Marinagarivorans cellulosilyticus: one gene and its partner. Each later gene encodes a partner of the first gene's protein in a complex. Links are inferred from orthologs where the notes say so. Each region holds a gene or a part of one and is shown on either strand. Other genes may lie near its edges.

Region 1 (7,795 bases):
GGTTGTGGGCTTAATGCCATTAGTGGTGCATTAAAAAATTCGGGGAATAGAATAAAGTCGCTTTGGTAATCCGATACCGTATCTACAAAAAATTCAATTTGCTCGAGCATGGCTTTGTAAGAGTCAACGGCACGCATTTGCCACTGCACCGCGCCAACGCGCACTATGGATTTTGGTGTGTCTAATACGCTATCGCGCGGCTCGAATAAAATATTGTTCCACTCGAGCAAGGTGGCGTAGCCTACGGATTTTTCGTCTTCAGGTAAGTACTTTTTAAGTAGCCGCTTAACTTGGAAATCGTTAGACAATTGAAAGCTTAATATAGGGTCGTAAATGCGTTTGTCGTCTACCTCGCTAATGTATTGCATTGGCGATAGGGTGTTGCTGTGTTGATGGTAATTAGGGATGCGGCCGCCGGCTAAAATTGCGCGCAAGTTATATTGCCGGCACAGCTCTTTGCGGGCGTCGTAAAGCCTGCGCCCCAAGCGTAAGCCGCGATGGCTTTGGGCGATAACCACATCTAGGCCGTAGAGCGCATCGCCTTCGGAATTGTTGTTAACTTGGTCGTTGGCGTCGACAATATCTTCGTAAGTATGCGGGTTGGAAAAACGTGCATAGTCAACTTGTACACTTAACGCTAAGCCCACTAAGTGGTTGTCGTCCAATATCCCAATTTGCCCTTCGGGGAATTCTTGAATTAAATATTCGATGGTATGGCTCGGCCACGCGCCGCCCAATTCAGCATAGACTTCGTCCATTAAAGCTTTAACTTGCGGGTACATCTCTAACGACAGGTTGCAAATTTCTAAACGCGTTTGCTCGGTGGACATAAAATTCTCGTTATTTAAAGAGGGGGTAAGGCTTGCTCAAAGGCGAGTTAGCCGCGTTAATATCACGGTTTGCCAGCAACAACAAGTTGCGCGGGCTAATGTGGTTGGCGCAAAACTGTTGCAGGCTAACGCTATAGCCTTGTTCTTCGAGAAAAACCGCTTTATCCAGCGCTAGCCACAACTCAAGCGGCCGCCTAAAGCAGTGTCGAATGGCATCGTGGCGCATCATTTGTAGGCGTTCTTGTTGGCCTTGTGCTTCAAAAGCTGGCCAGTCGATTGTTGCTGGCAGGTTAACTTGGTGCTTGGGCGCAGCCCATTGGCAAAACTGTTCAAAATTATCGTGCGACTGCTTTTGTTTTGACGGCAAATTTTTGTACGGAGTGCCCGGCTGAAGCGTTTGGCGCAGGGCTTCGTAACCTAAGCGCCAATTTAATTCGTTTGCCCGTTGTTCGCGTTCGCGGTTACCTGCAGTAATTTGGTTTTGTTGGGCCAAACGCAGCGCTTGTAAATTAAGGCTGGCCGGTAAAGCGGTTGCTTGGGCGGCTGTACAAAGCGCTTGGTAGTGTGTGGCTTGTTGCCGGTGATAACAGCAAGGCGCTAAGGCAATTGTGCTGGCTTTATGCTGGGTTGCTGTGTGTAAAAAGTGGCAGTGCAGCTCGCCGCATGCATGCAGTGCCATCCAGTGTGGTGCTTGTGTTGCGCACTGGATTGTACCTTGGGCTGTAGTTGCCGATAGCGGTAATTTGTGGATGTCCGCATTGATGAACTGTTGCGGTAGCTTGAGTTTATTGGCGTATTGCTGCCCTTGTAGGCACAGGCTATTTTGCCATTCAATACTGATAACCGGTTGCGCGCAAAGCCAAGTGTGCAGGCGGCCAAGGTGGCCTTTGCCTGCGCACCATTCAATGGCAGAAGCCGAGCTGTTGGCGTGCGCATTTTGCGTGGTAGCAGCGCAAAACCCTTGTATTTGCTGCCATTTACGGCCAGGAATATCTGTATGCAGCCAAAAGGGAATGCTTGGCAATTGAGTCGTTACCAGTGCCGGCTCGCACTGGGCTTGCCATTCGAACAGTGTTGGGAAGTTGCCTGCAAAGTAATGGGCTTGCTGTTCTACGTCGTTATCCAGCGCCCACAGTTGCGCTTCGTTAAGGTGGGCGATTTTACTAAGTGCCCAAGTTAAGTGACCGGGGCGTTGGGTAAAAGCATTAAAGTCCCAATAAGGTCGCAGCTCTGACAGCAATTGTGCGCCGTATAGCAGCTTGCTTGTGTGGCTGTTTAAGGTAGGTAATAGACTGGCAATAATCGTGATTCTTGTATTGGGGGCGGCATATTGTTGGTTGTATTTTACGTGAGCGCGCTAGCCATTGGCTATTTATTGCAGTGCTAGTCTTGCTGGGCCTGTTGATGCGGCTAAAGCAGGGCAGAATGGGCACTGTTGCAGTATACTGCGGCTTTAATTTGTTATAAGTGTTTGAGTTATGTCTGAAAAACCTGCCGTCCCGCCGTTACCGCGTTACTTGTATCTTTCTGAGCAGGTGCGCGAGCTAGATAAGCTGCTTATCGAGGGGCATAAAACCCCCGGCATTGTATTGATGAAGCGCGCTGGCAGGGCAACGTTCGAGCTGCTTGAAAAGTTATTCCCGCACGGCTCTATCACTGTACTTTGTGGTGCGGGCAATAACGCTGGCGATGGCTATGTGGTGGCGGCACTGGCCGCGCAAGTGCGCCGCGATGTACAAATTTTAACCGTTTCCCCACCCGAAAAGCTAACTGGCGATGCGCGTCGCGCTTATTTATACGCTAAACAGGAAGGCGTAAATATTTTGCCGTATTCAACGGGTGCTGCCCGTCACTTACCCGATGGCTGCGTTATTGTGGATGCACTAGTCGGTACGGGTTTAAGTGGCGAATTGCGGGCTAATATTCAAGATGTGATTTGTGAAATTAATGAAACGCGCTTGCCGGTATTGGCCGTTGATGTGCCATCGGGTTTATGTGCTAACACTGGGCGAACGTTAGGCGAGGCTATCCGCGCTGTTGCGACCATTACGTTTATTGGTTGTAAGTTAGGTTTATTGACCGGCCGCGCGCCAGCGCTAACTGGCGATGTTTACTTTGACGGTTTAGGTGCCCCGCGCATTTTGTATTCGGCCTTTACACCCGCCGCTTTTTCGGTGGATTACACGGGGCTTAAACGCGAATTACCCTTTAAAGAAGCCGATGCGCACAAAGGTCAAAGCGGGCACGTTTTGGTGGTCGGTGGCGATTTGGGCATGGGCGGTGCGGCAATAATGACAGCCGAATCGGCAGCTTATTCTGGCTCGGGCATTGTGAGCTTGGCCACGCAGCTCGACCACGTTATGCCAGCACTTGTACGCAAGCCAGAAATTATGACCAAAGGCATTGATTCTGGCGGCCAGTTGGCGCCAATGCTACAGGCGGCTAGTGTTATTGCCGCTGGGCCGGGCTTGGGCCGCGGGAGTTGGTCAGAGCAATTATTGCAGCAAGTGCTAAAAACCACTAAGCCCTTGGTATTAGATGCTGATGCACTAAATTTATTGTCGGACTCGCTACATAATTATGCCGGCCGTGGTAATTGGGTGCTAACGCCGCACCCGGGCGAAGCGGCGCGCTTGCTGCACACCAATACCGCTGTTGTTCAGCAAAACCGTTTTGAAGCGGTTAGCGAAATTCAGAAAAAATACGGTGGTGTGGTGGTGCTAAAAGGCGCGGGTACATTAATTTGTGATGGCAAGCGCACGGTGGTAGCCAAAGTGGGCAACCCGGGCTTGGCCACTGCTGGCAGCGGCGATGTGCTAACGGGTATTATTGCTTCTTTAATTGGGCAGGGCTTAAGCTTGTCGTCGGCGGCGCAGTTAGGTGTTTGTGTGCACGGCGAGGCTGGTGATGCTTTGGCTGAAAAACATGGGCAATTTGGTTTGGGGGCAAGCGAGCTTGCGCCTTACGTTCGTCAAATTCTTAAGTAAGTTAAGCGTAGAGCAATAGCCATGAGTGATATGCCGGCTAATAATGAACAGTTGTCACTGTTTTTGCATAATGAGTTAGATACTGTGGCGTTGGGTCAAAAAATCGGCGCGGCGCTGCAAGGTTCTGCTGGTGTTATTTTTTTATCGGGTACGCTCGGTGCGGGTAAAACTACGTTTACCCGCGGCGTGTTAAAACATTACGGCCATTCAGGTGCGGTAAAAAGTCCGACATATACATTGGTCGAACCTTATCGTTTGGCTGAGCGAGATATTTATCATTTTGATCTTTATCGCTTGGCGGACCCAGAAGAACTCGAGTATATGGGAATTAGAGAATACTTTGATGGTCAAGCATTGTGCATTGTTGAGTGGCCAGATCAAGGCCAAGGCTTTTTGCCTAAGGCGGATCTCGTCATTAACCTGCTACCTTCAGGGGAAGGGCGCGAGGCGCAATTAATGGCCAATACTCGTGTGGGAAGTGCGGTAATACAGCAGTTAAACTAATGAATGCGTACTAGGCGCGCTGTTTATGCCGTCTATTTTTTGTCAATTTCTCGGGAACGGATCTCGAACAGGGGGTTAGGCATGTCGCGTAGGCGATGGCAAAAACCATTTTTATTGTCGGTGGTATTAGGCTTTATTGTATTTATTGGCAACGTTGCTGCCGTGCAGGCGGCACAAGTCGATAGTGTGCGGCTGTGGCGCGCGCCGGATAATACGCGTTTGGTGTTCGATTTGTCGGCATCGGCGGATCACAAATTATTCACTCTAGAAAACCCTAGCCGAGTTGTTATTGATATTCACAATACCGAGCTTAAAAAAGGCTTTGGTGATGTTCCTATTGATGATACCCCCATTACTAAGATTCGCTATGGCGATCGTGGTAATGGAACATTGCGTGTGGTTTTAGATATGAGTGCGCCGGTTAAGCCGCGCAGTTTTTCTTTGCCTAACCACGGCGACAAGCCAGACCGCTTAGTGATAGACCTTTACGATGGTGATAAGCCCACGGTTAAAACGGTAACCGCAGTTAAAGAGGTATCCAATGGTAAACGCGATATTATTATTGCCATTGATGCCGGCCACGGCGGTGAGGACCCTGGTGCACTAGGCCCCAAAAATTTGCGCGAAAAAGATGTGGTGCTAGCAATAGCGAAGCAAATGGCGCGCATGGTCGATAGCACTCCAGGTTACAAAGCTAAATTGATTCGTGATGGTGATTATTATATCCCCCTAAAAGAGCGCCGGAATAAAGCGCGCGATTTAAGGGCCGATTTATTTGTGTCTATTCATGCTGATGCATTCAAAAACCCGAAAGCGCGCGGCGCCTCTGTATTTGCGTTATCGCGCACCGGCGCAACCAGTGAAACAGCACGTTTTTTGGCCTCTAAAGAAAACGATGCCGATTTAATAGGTGGCGTGGGCGGCGTATCCTTAACGGATAAAGACAATATATTAGCCGGTGTATTAGTGGATTTATCCATGACAGCCACCCTAACCAATAGCTTGCAAGTGGGAGATCACGTCTTAAAAAATATGGGGCGGATTTCCCGCTTACATAAAAAGCAAGTGGAACAAGCTGGTTTTGCGGTGTTGAAGTCGCCAGATGTGCCTTCAATTTTGGTCGAGACGGGTTTTATTTCTAATCCACACGAAGCAAATAAGTTGGCAACCCATAGCTACCGTAAATATATGGCTAAGGCAATTTTTGATGGTGTGAAGCATTACTTTGAACAACAGCCACCTGCCGATAGCTGGCTGGCTTGGCACCTCGATAAAAAGCGTAAAAACTTGCCTTCGGAATACGTAATTGCCAAAGGCGATACCTTATCTGATATAGCAAAGCGCCACAGCGTGAGTGTGAAACGCTTGCAAGAATATAATCGCTTAAGCAATGCTTCTATTCAGGTAGGGCAGAAGCTGCAAATCCCTTCGAGTTAAACCTGCAAAGGGCTGGCACCGGTTTAAAAGCTTAAGCTTAAACCGGCAATAAAGGTGCGGCCCATTCCTGTATTCGAGCGTAGATGGCCTGCGCTTGATTCGTAATAATCGGTATCCAATACATTTTTAATATCGGCGCGCAATTGCAACTGTGAATTGCCAAGCTGCCAGTCGTAAACGGCACCTAAATCTATAACGTTAAAAGATTGTAAAATTTGCTGGTTGGCATCGTCGCCAAAGCGGTCGCTTACGTGCAGCATATTTAATGTGAAGCTTAGTGGTAGGTTAGCGTTTATACCTGTGGGGCGGTAATTCATAAAAACATTCAGCATAATGTCGGCGACGTGTGCTGGTGTATTACCTGCGTTATTGCCTTGGGTAATTTGCGCATCGAGAAAAGAGAGTGCGGTAACAATATTTAGGTTGTCTTTGGGTTGGTATGTCATGTCTATATCCCAACCGGTTACCGATTGTTCTGCTTGCACGATGGCGCGCCTTACACCATCCCAAATTTGAATATCTACAATGTTTTCTTTATGAATGCGATAAACCGACGATGTCCCGCTCAAGCCGCTAGCAAGGGAAAAAAGTTTGAGGCCTAGCTCGTATTGATCGGACTTTTCAGGCTCGTCAATGATGCTGCCAATGTCGTCAATTATATAATTAGGTTTTACCCCTTGGGCATAGCTTGCGTATAGCGAGTAGTTATCTGCGGCTTTAAAAACAAGCCCTAGCTGTGCCGTTGTTTCTTTAAAGGTGGGAAGGTCGATTGCAGAATTACTTTCGGGTGTTTGCAATTGCGCTTTGGAAACCATGTGACGACCGCCAACCGAAGCTACCCAATTGGCGTTAAATTCCAAGCTGTTTTGTAGATAAATACCGTAGTCGTGGTACTTCAGGTTTTGGTGGCGGGTGGTGAGCGTGCCTAAAATGAAACGTTCGGCAGTGACTGCCTCTGGGGTGTTGTTATCGTCGAGTGCAATGCGCTCTATATCTTCACGCTGCTCTAGCGTTAAGCTTTCGTCTACGGTTTGGGCGTGGCTGTCTATACCGAATAGCACGTGGTTGGTTAAGCCCAGTAAGGTTGGCGAGCCTTGAATATTAATAGTAAAGGCTTGGCTATCGATATCGGCATTTTCGTCGTAAATACTTTGTATCTTGGCAATTTTAGTTGTTTGGTCGTCATCTGCGGTTGCTTGAAGGGGGATTTCGCCGGCCACAATGACAACGCCGGGGTTAACTTCATCAGGGCGAACCAGCGGGCTGGTAGTGATAAAAATATCGCTGTCGCCGCGCACGCCCGATTGTTCTTCGTTTAAAGAGGAAGCTTGCCCCCGTATTTGCCAGCTATTATGCAGGGCATAATGAAACGAGCCATTCCATAGGGCGAGTTTGGCATCAAAGTTGGGTTTGGCTTGGCGTGCGGTTTGCGCTAAAGCAAATACATCGACGGCATCGCCAACCGGTGAAAAAATAATACTGCCTTGATCGCGCTGGTAGCTAGAATCTTGTTGCAAATACGCTAGCTCAACATGTGCTTTTTCATTTGGCGCAAACCGCAGTGCTGGGTAATAGGCTGTTTTTTCGCCGTCGTTTTGGTCTTTTAAGCTATCAAAGGTTTCGTGTGCGGCAATTAACCGGTATGCGATTGCCGCGTTTTTATCCAGTGCGCCTGTAATGTCGGCTTCTTGATGTTGGTAGCCACCGCTGCCACTGCGAAGGCCGAATTTGCGATGCTGCTTTTGTTGCGGGCTTTTACCCACAAGGTTAACAATACCGCCTGGCTCGGCTTGCCCGTAACGCAAAGTCGAGGGGCCTTTTAAAATTTCGGCTTGTTCTACTACTGCTGGTAAAACTTTAGTGCCTAACTGTTCGTCCAGTCTAAAGCCTTGCCAATAAAGCGCGTTGCGGGGAAAACCACGGATATAAAAATCATCGTTGGTATCGGCTAATCCGTCGGCAGGCGTAATACTGCTGCTGTTGCGTAGCAGCTCCATAATATCGGTAGGGGCTTGATCTTCAATTAGCGCTTGCGGA
Region 2 (5,971 bases), 1.0 Mb from region 1 along the record:
AATTTCGTCTTCGCTAAGCGGTTGCGGCAGGAAGTCTTTAATTACCCCAATTTCAAATTGCTCGATGTTGGCAAGGTCTTCTCTGCCGGCATCGGTATATTGGGTAGCGGCATCGCGGCGCTGCTTAACCATTTTGTCGAGCACCGCGAGCACGCGAGCGTCATCAAGTTCAATGCGTTCATCAACTTCGATGCGTTTAAATTCAGCGGTAACCATGCGCAAAACGCCAAGGCGTTCTTTTTCTTTTGCGCGCATTGCTGCTTTAACGGCGTCGGTGATTGCTTTCTTGATTTCACTCATCAGGTAGTAGCCCTAAAGTTGTGTTAGGTGGTTGTGCGGCCTAACGGGGAACGTTGGCATGGCCAAAGTGCCCAGCCCCAATGGCTCACCGTCGGTGGGCTAGGGGCCCAATAGCGTATATATCTAATGCTGAAGCTTTAGAGGCCCAGCAGCGCTATTAATAAAGGCGTTGGAACTTGCGGGTTTCGCGAGACATCTTTTTAGCGTGACGCTTAACAGCAGCGGCAGCTTTACGCTTGCGAACAGTTGTGGGCTTTTCGTAGCACTCGCGACGACGTACCTCTGCAAGAACGCCTGCTTTTTCGCAAGAACGCTTAAAGCGACGTAGGGCAATATCAAATGGCTCGTTTTCTTTCAGTTTTACTGAAGGCATATATCTACCTGTAATAAATAAATGTTGGCTAGTACGACTGCTTTAGGGGGCAGCCTTTTAAGGGTGCGCAATTCTATACAGTTGATGCCGCCCCTGCAACGTTTAATTGTAGACAGCACTTTGGTTTTGCGCTATGGCGCGAAAATCATAGAGAAATCGGGGGCTGCAGGGTAATATTGCGCGCAAAATTAATGGTAGCTCGGTGTAAGAATGTTAGTCCTTGGAATAGAAACGTCGTGTGATGAAACGGGTGTTGCGCTGTATCACAGTGAGCAGGGCCTGTTGGCTCACGCATTGTATAGCCAAATAGCGCTGCACGCTGAATACGGCGGGGTGGTGCCCGAGCTCGCGTCGCGCGATCATATCCGTAAATTATTACCCTTAGTTGACGAAGTGCTCGAAAAGGCTTCGTTAAGTAAAGCGGATATTGACGCCGTCGCCTATACCAAGGGGCCAGGTTTAATTGGCGCTTTATTAGTGGGGGCGTGTACCGGCCGGGCTATTGCAATGGGGTTAGGTGTGCCGGCTATTGGTGTACACCATATGGAAGGGCACTTGTTAGCGCCACAGTTAGAAGATTCCCCGCCGCCCTACCCTTTTGTGGCATTGCTTGTGTCTGGCGGGCATACCCAGTTAATCGAGGTGCAAGCGCTGGGTGAATACACTCTTTTAGGGGAATCGCTAGACGATGCCGCAGGCGAAGCCTTTGATAAGGCGGCAAAAATGTTAGACCTCGATTACCCCGGTGGCCCGCGCTTAGCCGCCATGGCCGAGCAAGGCGAAGCGGGGCGCTTTAAATTTCCGCGGCCAATGTGCGACCGCCCAGGGCTAGATTTCAGCTTTAGCGGTTTAAAAACCTTTACCCTTAATACCGTGACTAAGCATGCGCTAGACGATGGCTTGCCTGATGATCAAACCTGTGCCGATATTGCCCACGCCTTCCAGGAGGCCGTGGCCGATACCTTGGTGATTAAATGCCGGCGTGCACTCGAGCAGTGTGGCATGAAAAGCTTAGTGATAGCCGGCGGTGTATCGGCAAATACACGGCTACGGCAAAAGTTGGAGGCCGCATTGGCCAAAATGGGCGCTAAAGTTTTTTATGCGCGCCACGAGTTTTGCACTGATAACGGCGCCATGATTGCCTACGCGGGTTGTCAGCGTTTACTTGCTGGGCAAAGTGAAACCCTTGCCGTTGAAGTGCGGCCGCGTTGGCCAATGACAGAGCTAGCGGGCCTTAGCACGGCAAAAGCGGAGCCTAACCGATGAGTGCCGATACCGTGTTTATTAAAGGCCTAAAAACAGAGGCGGTGATCGGTGTTTTTGAGTGGGAGCGCGAAATTCGCCAAGCACTTTATATTGATGTGGTGATGGCTACCGATATTCGCTTAGCTGCAGCAGAAGATAACCTTAAGCACACACTAGACTACAAAGCCATTACCGACCGTATACAGCACTTTGTGGCCCAAAGCGGCTTTAAATTGATCGAAACATTGGCGGAGCATTTAGCCGCATTACTACAGGCAGAATTCGGCATAGCATGGCTACAACTGAGTGTTCACAAACCCGGCGCCATTGCTGATGCACAGGATATTGGTATTACCATCGAACGAGGAGAAAAGCCCTAATGGCTGAGGTATTGCTAGGTTTAGGCAGTAATCAAAATGCAAAAGTGGTTTTTAAAAGCGCTTTAAATTCGCTGCAGGGCACATTTGGCGCACTCGTTTTATCGCCGGTTTACGAAAGTGAATCGGTAGGTTTTGATGGCGATAACTTTTTGAATATGGTGGTACAAATTCAAACCCACTTACCCGTGGGTAAGCTGTTGGAAACACTGCGCGCCATTGAAGATGCCCATGGCCGCGACCGCACGCAACCTAAGTTTGGTGGCCGAACGCTGGATATCGATATTCTGACTTACGACGATGTGGTGGGCTGTATTGATGGTGTAACACTGCCGCGCGATGAAGTACTGAAAAACGCTTTTGTCTTAAGACCTTTGGCAGATACTTGGCCAAGTGGTTTGCACCCCGAGCTAAAACGCAGCTACCGCGAGTTGTGGTCTGAGTACGATAAATCCTCGCAAAACCTCTGGTTAGCCTCCCTCGACGATTAAGATCAATCGCGCCTAGAGGTTATTAATGGCGTCACCCATATACCTGTTTTGGCGCTTTCGCCCAACGGCGCTTTTCGTACCCCCATAGGCACTATGCGCGCCTTATTTTTACCTACACTTAATGCACAATAGTATGTGTTAGGTGTGGGTGAATGCGTTTGGGTGAGCAATTAGGGTTGGCGGGGTATAAAAAGCGCATAAATCGCGGAACTCACTGCGTGGGCATAGCCTATAGCGCCGTGTTGGCGGTGGTGCTGTGCTTGGCTGTGCTTAGCGCACCGGTATCGGCGGCCACGGTAGGTATCCCCGCCAATAGCGAAACGCAAATTGAAGCAGAAGACTACGTTAGCGCTTACGATACTACAGGGGGTAACGCTGCGGGCAGCCCGTCGTCGTGTACTTACAATGGTTTTGATGTTGATGTGGGGGATAACGGCGGCAGCGACTGTGTTATTGGTTATATTGCCAACGGCGAAACGCTGACGTACGACGTTAATATCGCACAGGCCGGAAGTTATACGGTTAAATACAATTACGCTAGCCCTAGTAACTCGCCTGGGCAAATACAGTTCAAGGTTGATGGCTCCACGGTTACTACAACCACATTAACGACCAATACCGGCGATTGGAACACCTACACGACACAGACAGATACAGTCACTTTACCGGCGGGCACCCACACTGTTACCACCCAATTTGTGAATCCGGTTATGAACCTTAGTTGGTTTTCGTTAGAGAAAGTCGGCGGGCCTTCGGCAATCGATATTCCGGCCAGTGGTGAAACGCAAATTGGCTTCGAAGAGTATGTGAGTGCTTACGATACAACTGTAGGCAACGCGGCAGGTAGTCCAGCGCTTTGTGTTTACAATGGTTTTGATGTGGATGTTTACGATTCCGGCGTGGGCGCGTGCGCATTATCAAGTGTCGCTGATGGCGAGACGCTTGATTATTATGTGAATGTAATAGAAGCGGGTGATTACACCCTAACCTACAATTTTGCGGGTGAAGGCACCAGCCCACCAGGCGATGTCATTTTTAAGGTTGATGGTTCGACTATTCTCACCACAACACTCACCACCACAACGGGTAGTTTTGGCACCTTCGCTAGCGACACCGATACGGTGACTTTATCTGCCGGAACTCAAACCGTTACACTCGAGTTCTCTAACCCGTGGCTCAATGCAAACTGGTTTTCACTCGAAAAAGTTGCACCGCCTATATCGCCGCCATCCTCGGATTCTATTCGAATTGAGGCCGAAGAGTATTTTGATGCCTACGATGCGGAGGCAGAAAATAGGGCGACTGTGCCCACTAATTGCGTATACGGTGGTTATGGCGTTGATGTGACGGATACTTCCGATGAGGGCGGTGGCGGTTGTAAGGTTGGTTACGTGCGAGCGGGTGAGCGGCTAGATTATGCCATTAACCCTTCGCATGCGGGTGCTTATCGGGTCGCCATTCGCTACGCGAGTGGTAGAGATGCGCTTACCTACGCGGGCGATCTGCTTTTTACGTCTGGTGGCAGTACGCTGGCTACAGTCAACTTGTTGGGTACCGGTGGTTGGGACACCTTTGGTGATAGTACGGTCGTCATTGATCTTGAAGCCGGTGCGCAAACGTTAAGCGCGGAGTTCACCGACCCTAATTATGACCTTAACTGGTTCGATTTAGAGCTAAAAACGGTTTACATCTTAGATGATGCAGAATACCGAATAGAAGCTGAAGATTACATCAGCGCTAACGACACTAACTTCGATAATCAGGCAACAGATAACGGTGCGGCGCTAACTCTCTGCCCTTACTACTACGAGGGGGTCGACTTAGGCGATACCACCGATGGCGGGGGCTGCACGGTGGGTTACATCGCAGATGGTGAATGGCTGGAATACAGTGTTTATATCGATGAGGCGACAGATTACACCGTTAAATATCGTCACGCCAGCGGCACGGGCGGGGGCGGCACGGGCGGGGATATTTTGTTTAGAGTAGATGGAACCACCGCGCAAACTACAACCATTACAGAGGTAACCGGCGATTGGAATGTTTATGCCGATACGACGGCTACCGTCGCGCTAACAGAGGGCCTGCATACGATTCGCCTTGAGTTTTCTAACCCGTATGTAAATTTAAATTGGTTTTCACTTCAGAAGTCGGAGGCTACTAGCCCCGCTTCCGGTAGTTGTAGTTTCCCTGGTGTTGCTGCGAACGTAAGCGATGTTGCTCAAATTATTATTCATAATGGCGGCACAATCCACGATGCGCCAAACAATGAGGTCGTGACTAAAAATATCAATAGTGATGCCAGTGGGTGTGGTTCGGGTATTCCCTGTACTAAAACCGATACCGTCGCGCCGGCATTTACGGATATCCCCGCATTCCCTGCGGGTTCGGATGTGACGGTAGCTTACGGCGATACCTATAACTTTACGCCAGGTGCTTTTAATAACGTTAATATCAATAGCGACACTACCTTAAATTTCGCGCCTGGTGACTACACCTTTAATAACAATCTCAATATAGGTTCCGGTTCTGTAATCAACGTTTCTTCGGCCGGATTAGTGCGCATTTTTGTAAATTCGGGTTTTTCGGCGGGCTCCAACGTAACGTTAAACGCGGGTGGCGGCGCAACTGAGTTTTTATTTATTTACGTGTTGAACGATCTTACTTTTCAGTCCGGTTCGTCAGGCAAGCTAATCGCTTATAGCGGCGGCAGTATATCGTTGCATAATAATGCTGATATTACGGGGGCTTTAACATCCAATTCGAATCTTACGGTTCAGTTTGGCGCCAATCTGCGTTACGAGCAATCGTACATATCCAGCGGCGGCTTTAGTGAGGCGTGTGGTGGAGGTGGGGATCCATCAGGCGTAGCATCCGTGGGAACATGGCGCTTTGATGACCCACTATGGAATGGCGCAGTGGGTGAAGTAGAAGACAGCAGTGGCAATGGCTTGCATGCAGTTACGGTAAATGCGGGTACACAACCCACTACAGCAACGGCTTCCCCGGCATTAAGTGGCGACCCTGGCACCTGTGGTTATGGTGTGTTTGACGGTTCGGGGTATGTGAGCATTACCGACCCAGGCGCCGGTAGCGTGTTTGACGCTCCCGATTATACGATTGCCGGTTGGTATTACCCGACCTCTTATCCCAGTTCCGGTGAGTATTATACGCTTGCTACCAAA

The links. Proteins that work in one complex are often made in the same cells at the same time.
Region 2: the proteins of tsaE (region 1) and tsaD are in contact, whole or in part, in a crystal structure (PDB 6N9A), measured with the Thermotoga maritima proteins. The link is inferred for Marinagarivorans cellulosilyticus from one-to-one orthologs. Residues at the interface, in WP_004082108.1 of Thermotoga maritima: Leu37, Gly38, Lys46, Lys57, Val59, Lys60, Ser61, Thr63, Phe64, Thr65, Leu66, Met67, Val69, Pro71, Tyr82, Arg83, Leu84, Asp86, Asp88, Phe89, Asp93, Ile128, Asp130, Glu131, Arg134; in WP_004082750.1 of Thermotoga maritima: Cys10, Asp11, Arg49, His50, Leu82, Gly84, Gly135, Gly136, Glu154, Thr155, Leu156, Asp157, Asp158, Ser159, Glu162, Asp165, Lys166, Arg169, Leu170, Tyr175, Lys213, Thr214, Leu217, Tyr218, Gln221, Arg222, Asn324.

What each region holds. Positions count from the first base shown.
Region 1 is NZ_AP023086.1:1,077,608-1,085,402, forward strand. What follows is about bases 2,842-5,579. They hold tsaE (tRNA (adenosine(37)-N6)-threonylcarbamoyltransferase complex ATPase subunit type 1 TsaE), read left to right. Parts: upstream 2,842-3,838; coding sequence 3,839-4,321; downstream 4,322-5,579. Other genes in these bases: MARGE09_RS04280 (NAD(P)H-hydrate dehydratase), read left to right, coding at 2,842-3,817; MARGE09_RS04290 (N-acetylmuramoyl-L-alanine amidase), read left to right, coding at 4,403-5,579. Also shown: MARGE09_RS04270 (bifunctional GNAT family N-acetyltransferase/carbon-nitrogen hydrolase family protein), read right to left, coding at 1-830; MARGE09_RS04275 (methyltransferase), read right to left, coding at 841-2,070; more of MARGE09_RS04280, read left to right, coding at 2,309-2,841; more of MARGE09_RS04290, read left to right, coding at 5,580-5,758; MARGE09_RS04295 (TonB-dependent siderophore receptor), read right to left, coding at 5,782-7,795. UniProt on the Escherichia coli protein: Required for the formation of a threonylcarbamoyl group on adenosine at position 37 (t(6)A37) in tRNAs that read codons beginning with adenine.
Region 2 is NZ_AP023086.1:2,115,136-2,121,106, forward strand. Bases 1-2,911 are described here. They hold tsaD (tRNA (adenosine(37)-N6)-threonylcarbamoyltransferase complex transferase subunit TsaD), read left to right. Parts: upstream 1-883; coding sequence 884-1,939; downstream 1,940-2,911. Other genes in these bases: MARGE09_RS08255 (GatB/YqeY domain-containing protein), read right to left, coding at 1-303; rpsU (30S ribosomal protein S21), read right to left, coding at 458-673; folB (dihydroneopterin aldolase), read left to right, coding at 1,936-2,298; folK (2-amino-4-hydroxy-6-hydroxymethyldihydropteridine diphosphokinase), read left to right, coding at 2,298-2,786. Also shown: MARGE09_RS08280 (DUF6701 domain-containing protein), read left to right, coding at 2,939-5,971.